2 regions of the Shewanella sp. 10N.286.52.B9 genome follow, and region 1 is predicted to be linked to the other one. Evidence: predicted binding sites of a transcription regulator. Region 1 holds the regulator's gene; the other holds the start of a gene.

Region 1 (3,556 bases):
CAATGCCAAGCTCTCTATGGCGGGCGCTGACTTTGTGCTTAGAGTTGTTGAAACGTTTAGCGAGCTGATCGGCAATATAAACCGAACGGTGCTGACCGCCAGTACAACCAATGGCAATGGTCAGGTAGCTGCGGTTATTACGCTCTAAATGTGGCATCCAAGTGTCAAAAAGGTTTTCAATTTGCCAGATAAACTTATTCACCAAAGGCTGTCGCTCTAAGAACTCTTGCACGGGCGCATCTAGGCCTGTGTAGGGCCTTAACTCAAGCTCCCAGTGCGGATTCGGTAAAAAGCGCACATCAAACATAAAGTCTGCTTCAGCCGGCATGCCATGCTTAAAGCCAAATGACTCAAAATGTACCACTAATTCTTTATCAACACTGCCTAGCAAGATTTGCCGAACATGATCGCTCAATTCGTAGATATTAGTTTGCGAGGTGTCGATATAGTGATCAACCATTTTGGCTATGGGTTCGAGTAACCGCCCCTCAAGCTTAATGGCTTCTTGTAACGAAATTTGATTCTTAGACAGTGGGTGTAATCGGCGGGTCTCACTAAAACGCTTCAGTAACACTTTATCGTTGGCGTTTAAAAAGAAACTGGTAATGCTGGTATCGTCAGACAGTAAAGCAATTTGCTCTTTGAGTACTTTGCCTTGCTCTTCGATATTACGCACATCGACGCTAATGGCGACAAGCTCGTTACTATCTTTAAGCTGTTCAAGCAGGCTGCCAATCAGTGGCAGTGGCAGGTTATCAACACAGTAATAACCTAAATCTTCAAGCACTCTCAGTGCGACTGATTTTCCTGAACCTGAACGTCCCGATACGATGACAAGTTTCATGCAGTAATAACCTGATAAAGTTCTGTAGCGTCATGACTCTTTCGAAGTCGTTTAAGTATCAATTTATCACTGAGTTTCTCTGCCATGCTAGATAATGTGCTTAGGTGTTGCTGGCACTGATCTGCAGGTACAAGAAGCGCAAATAAAATATCTACAGGTTGCTTGTCTATGGCATCAAAGGCGATTGGCTCTTCGCATTTGATTAAAATAGCAATGGGTTCTTCGATATTATCTAAGCGCCCATGTGGAATTGCTATGCCATTTCCTATACCTGTACTGCCCATTTTTTCACGCGCTATTAGACTTTCAAAAATAGCCTGTGAAGAAAGGGTTGGGTACTGGGCAGCCATTAAATTGCTGATTAATTCCAGTACCTTTTTCTTACTGCCCGGAGTGGCACAGGTAGTGCACGCCGGCTGCAGGATGGTACGAAGTTCCATCGTTAATGCTTAGTGAGTTTCTCTTTATGTTTAATTACCTGACGGTCTAGCTTATCTATCAGGGCGTCTATTGCCACATACATATCAGCGTTACGCGATACAGCAAACACTTCACCGCCTTTTAGGTGCAGTTTGGCTTCGGCAATCTGTTGTAGCTTTTGAACATCGAGCACAACGTGAACATTATTGATCTGTTCGAAGTGTCGTTCAAGCTTTGAAAATTTTGTTTGCACGTATTCCCGTAAAGATTGAGTTATTTCAATATGGTTTCCAGTCAGGTTAATTTGCATAGGTCATCCTCCAATAACAAAAGTTATAAGCTTTTGCGTTGGTTTGAGGGAGGGATGAGCATTGCCTCTCGATATTTGGCTATCGTACGTCGAGCAACGTTAATCCCTTGTTCAGCCAATAGTGTCGCCATTTTACTATCACTAAGAGGCTTTTTCGGGTTTTCTGCAGCTACGAGCTTTTTAATAAATGCGCGAATTGCTGTAGAAGAGCATTCTCCACCATCATCGGTACTTACATGGCTTGAGAAAAAATATTTTAGTTCAAAAAGTCCACGGGGGGTATGCATGTATTTTTGGGTCGTGACCCGTGAAATGGTCGACTCGTGCATTTCAACCGCTTCAGCAATATCATTGAGCACCATCGGCTTCATGGCTTCTTCACCGAACTCAAAGAAACCTTGCTGAAATTGTACGATACAGTTAGCCACTTTTAGTAAGGTTTCATTACGGCTATCGATGCTTTTGATAAACCATTTAGCTTCTTGTAAATGACCACGAATAAATTGGCTGTCAGCTTGGCTTGAACCGCCTTTGGCCATAGCTGCATATTGCTGATTAACGCCAATTTTAGGCATGTTATCGGGATTTAGCTCGACCACCCAGCGACCATTCTTTTTAAGTACAGTAACATCAGGAATGACGTACTCATCTTTAATGGGGGTAATTTGCAAGCCTGGACGTGGATTGAGCGTTTGAATAAATTCAATGGCTTCACGTAAATCATCTTCTTTAAGCTTGGTTTTACGCATCAGTAACCTAAAGTCACGACCGGCGATTAAATCAAGATGATCTTTAATCAGTAACTTAACATTATCTATGCAAGGAATTTCATTAGGGTATTGGCCTAATTGAATTAATAGACACTCACTTAAATCTCGCGCTGCAATGCCGACGGGATCGAAGTGTTGTACCCGTTTAAGTACAGCTTCAACTTCATCGAGTTCGATATCGTCAGTGCCTAAGGATTGCAAAATGTCTTCAACGCTCTGGGTGAGGTAACCGCGCTCATCAATGGCATCAATAATGGCGGTTGCAATCACTAAGTCATTTTCAGAAAAGGGAGTGAGGTTTTTTTGCCATTCAAGATGCTCATACAAGCCTTCACTGGTTTCGCCTTGAAACGGCATATCATTACCGCTCGATACTGCGCCAGAGCCAGAAGTAGGCGAGGCGGTATACACCTCATCCCATGTGGTATCCATAGGGAGTTCTTCAGGCATAGAATCTTTAGTGAGCGATTCAGTGGTATCAACCGTTGAGGTGTCTTTTTCTATGGTGACTTGGCTATTATCACTAAAATCGGTGTCAGTTTGCAGGGCGTTTTCTTTTACGGGCTCTTTGGCTTTAGTGAATTCGTCTTCAAGCTCTAATAGCGGGTTTGAATCAAGTGCTTGTTGAATTTCTTGCTGTAGCTCCAATGAGGAAAGTTGCAATAAGCGAATCGCTTGTTGCAACTGTGGGGTCATGGTTAAGTGTTGACCCATTTTGAGTTGGAGTGAGGCTTTCATGTACCGCTTGTCCCTAATTGAATTACATCATCGCGACGAACAGTGTGGGCGCTAGTTTATGATCCTAGAAAAATAGACTAGATTAAGGTTTGTTGTTGGCCGCGAATGCCATACTAAAAACTGAATAGTGCTAACTATAGCTTGAATTGTTCACCTAAGTATACCGACCTAACTTGCTGATTGACTAAGATCTCAGCAGGTGTTCCTTCAGCAATCAAGTTTCCGTGACTCACAATATATGCTCGCTCACACACATCAAGTGTTTCACGGACATTATGGTCGGTAATTAGCACCCCTAAACCACGGCTTTTAAGTTGTTGAATAATTTTCTTGATGTCGATTACTGAGATAGGATCTACCCCTGCAAAAGGTTCATCTAATAAAATAAACTTAGGATTTGCCGCTAATGCGCGTGCAATTTCAACTCGGCGACGCTCGCCTCCCGATAACGCCATACCTTGGCTATCACGGATA
Region 2 (3,556 bases), on a different contig from region 1:
CTGGGCTTGAATTGGCTGTGACAGCAACACCATGCTGAGGCTGAGTAAAATGAGGGATTTGATTTTCATGGTTAACTCCTTAGAAAGGCCACCATTGGCCCATAAAGAAGGAGCTTAACCAACCCACTTTTTGGACATCGGCAAAAGTGCCGGTACCGCTATATTGAATCCGAGCATTGGCAACACGGGTGGATTCAACGGTATTATCAGGAGTGATATCTTGACTACGTACCATGCCAGTAACGCGAATAAACTCATCACCATTATTAATTGAAATCCACTTTTCGCCGCGAATAACTAAATTGCCATTGTTAAGCACTTGCATGACATTGGCTGAGATGCTGCCGTCTAAACTGTTTGACTGATCGGCATCTGACTCACGCTTGGTATTCATGTCATCTGAATAACGAAAATCTAGCGGAATTCCTTTAATCGACAGATTGCTGCCACCGGCATAAACCGGATCGACGCTTAAATCAGAGCCTCTTTTAATTTCGTTATTGGCACTTTTCTTCGCTTGGGTCGACTCATTAAGCAATACGGTAATAATGTCACCCACTTTGTGGGCACGAATATCCGAGTACAAACTGGATGATTGATGATCCATGTAAATTGAACCCGTTGACACCATTTGGGTTGGCGGCGCTTCTGGGTAAACAGGCGCATAAAATGGATCATCGGCTATGGGTTTTTGCTGAGTTGAGCTGCAACCCAGCATCACAAATGCTGATGCTAAGACTAAAACCTTATTCATCATCCCCTCTCTTATCATCAAAGCTTATAAGTTCTGTGTTACGTAAGACATCATCTGATCAACAGCTGATATCACTTTCGAGTTCATTTCGTAATTACGTTGACTTTGGATCAAGTTAACCAGTTCTTCAGTCACGTTAACGTTTGACGTTTCAAGCGCCCCTTGACGAATAGCCCCTAAACCATCCAATGAAGCCGTGCCCTGAATCGGCGTGCCACTGGCACCGGTTTCGGTGTAAAGGTTTTGCCCTAGTGGGTCTAACCCTGATGGATTAATAAAGTCGCTCATGGCTAACTGACCAATGACGGTATTTTCTGTAGCACCTGAAAGTTTCACTGAAACTTCACCTTCAGATGACACTGTGATTGAAGTGGCATCATCAGGAATGGTGATGGCAGGCTGGATGACATAACCCGAACCTGGGGTCACAATTTGGCCATTTTCATCTAGGCTAAATTGGCCGTTACGGGTATAAGCTGCGGTGCCATCTGGCATTTCAACTTCAAAAAAGCCTGGACCTTCAATCATTAGATCTAAGGCATTGTCTGTGGTTAACATATTGCCTTGGGTAAACATCTTTTGCGTGGCAACCACTTTGGTACCCGCACCGAGGTTTAAGCCATTAGGTAGTTTGGTGTTATCAGCACTGACGCCGCCCGCTTGGTTAACGGTTTGATAAAGCAAATCTTCAAACACTGCGCGGCTTTTTTTATAGCCAATGGTACTGGCGTTGGCCACGTTGTTAGAAATAACCGAAATGTCGGTTTGTTGGGCATCTAGGCCGGTTTTACTGATCCATAAAGCAGGATGCATAATAATTACTCCTAACTAATTCTCATTAAAGCTGACGAGGCGCGATCAAGATCTTCGGCGTTTTTCATCATCTTCACTTGCATTTCGTATTGGCGCTGAATATCAATTAGCGCCACCATTTCAGATACCGCATTGACATTACTGCCTTCAACTGCGCCACTTTCAACTTGAACATTGGGATCATTAGGGATGTTTTGCCCTGTGGTTAAACGAAACAAGCCATCCTCACCGCGCATCATGTCGGCGTTGTTGGGGTTAACCAATTTAATCCGCGCAACTTCTTCGACTATGTCGGCTGTGGCGCCTTGGGGTCTAACCGAGATAATACCGTCAGGGGAGATTTGCACTTTTTCAACCGGCAGTGGCAGCACAATTGGCCCAGCCTCCCCCATAATCGGATTGCCACGCGCATTAGTGAGTAAGCCGGTAGTGTCAAAATTTAGACTGCCTGAACGGGTATAGGCTTCACCGCCATCAGCAGCTTGCACAGCTATCCAGCCTTTATCTTTAACGGCAATATCTAAATCACGACCTGTGGTTTTAAGTGGGCCTGAGTCAAAGTTATGCCCGGGGCTTTCTGTCATTGCAAAAACACGAGTCGGTAAACCTTCGCCAAAAGCTTGCATAGAGCGTGCTTGAACCAAATCAGCTCTAAAGCCGTCAGTATTCACATTAGCTAAATTGTTGGCTCGCACCGCCAAAGCATTCATATTCTGCTTAGCGCCGCTCATGGCAACATAAAGTAATTTGTCCATTTACCGCTCCGTCAAACTTTCTTCATAACAAAAGATATACACAGAACTAGCAATCAACGTGCCAAAAAATTAAGGGTTTGAGTTTTAGATGAAATTTGCAGTTATAAACAGCGGGGAAATTTACAAGATAAGCAATATTGGGCAGGTTAATGGCTGTAGTAACGAGGTGAAGAATGAGGTGAACAATAAGGCAAAGAGTTGCCATGGCGGCAACTCTTTACTAAAGCGCGAGATTACTAAAGCGCGAGATTACTAAAGCGCGAGATTAATTAGCGGATCTGCAATACCGTTTGGTTAAGGGTATTGTTCACTTCAAGGGTACGTGAGTTGGCTTGGAAGTTACGTTGAGCTGAAATCAAATCCACCAGCTCGGTGGTTAAATCAACATTTGATTGCTCAAGTGCTGACGAGCGAATACTACCAAAAGTGCCGCTATTGGCCTCACCTGCTAGTGCTGGGCCTGAGTCTAAGCTGGCTTTCCAAGAGGTATTACCTACTTGAGTTAAGCCTTGCTCATTAGAAAAGCGTACTAATGCTACCCGAGCTAATGGCACGGTTGAACCGTTACTGTAACTGGCTGTTACTAAACCGTCATCGCCGACACCGACATTGGTTAAGCGCCCGACTGTGGTGCCATCTTGGGTTAACTCTGTCACTTCAAACGGTGAGGCGTATTGAGTAGGATTATTAAAATCGATGTTCACCTTTTGGGAGCCGTCAGCGCCGGTGCCGATAACACCTGCGCCATTACTACCTAGTTCAACCGTAGACACTACCGCTGGATCAGATCCTGTATAAGTTCCGGCATCATTAAATGTAAGTACTGAGCCTTTCCAGCCGGATGCGTTTTCAGCGGTACCAGTTGAATCAGCAATACCATCACCAGTAGTATCTGTTGGGAATGAACCACCCGTTGGCGCATCAATATCCACTTGCTTGCCATCAACAGCATAAAAGGCAACCCAGTTATTCTCACCAGTATGGGAACCACCTTCTGGCTTGACAAAATAAGTGGTCATGATGCGGGATTCACCAAGTGAATCATAAATCGTCACTGAGGTTGAGTTATTAAATGTATCAGGGTCTTCTGGATCAAACTTTGCGGGATCAAGTTCTTCATCACCAACATTGAGGTTCATTTGAAAACCCACATTACCAGTTTTCACAGGGCTACCTGCAGTATCGGGGATTTTAATCGGTTGAGTGGTGGTTAAACTGACCGAGGTCGAATTAC

The links. Region 1 encodes sigma-54, which starts transcription at its own class of promoters, with help from an activator protein. Its sites were predicted from a motif close to GTTGGCACGNNNNTNGNNT; they were not measured.
Region 2: a site for sigma-54 is predicted at 2,370-2,388, ahead of flgF (flagellar basal-body rod protein FlgF). Genes of this name have one in related genera too.

What each region holds. Positions count from the first base shown of each region.
Region 1 is NZ_MCTY01000190.1:54,612-58,167, reverse strand. It holds gene rapZ (RNase adapter RapZ) at 1-844, opposite strand, end outside; gene ptsN (PTS IIA-like nitrogen regulatory protein PtsN) at 841-1,284, opposite strand; gene hpf (ribosome hibernation promoting factor) at 1,287-1,574, opposite strand; gene BCU91_RS14340 (RNA polymerase factor sigma-54) at 1,598-3,082, opposite strand; gene lptB (LPS export ABC transporter ATP-binding protein) at 3,217-3,556, opposite strand, start outside.
Region 2 is NZ_MCTY01000054.1:6,180-9,735, forward strand. It holds gene BCU91_RS04345 (flagellar basal body P-ring protein FlgI) at 1-69, opposite strand, end outside; gene flgH (flagellar basal body L-ring protein FlgH) at 80-754, opposite strand; gene flgG (flagellar basal-body rod protein FlgG) at 779-1,567, opposite strand; gene flgF (flagellar basal-body rod protein FlgF) at 1,579-2,322, opposite strand; gene flgE (flagellar hook protein FlgE) at 2,592-3,556, opposite strand, start outside.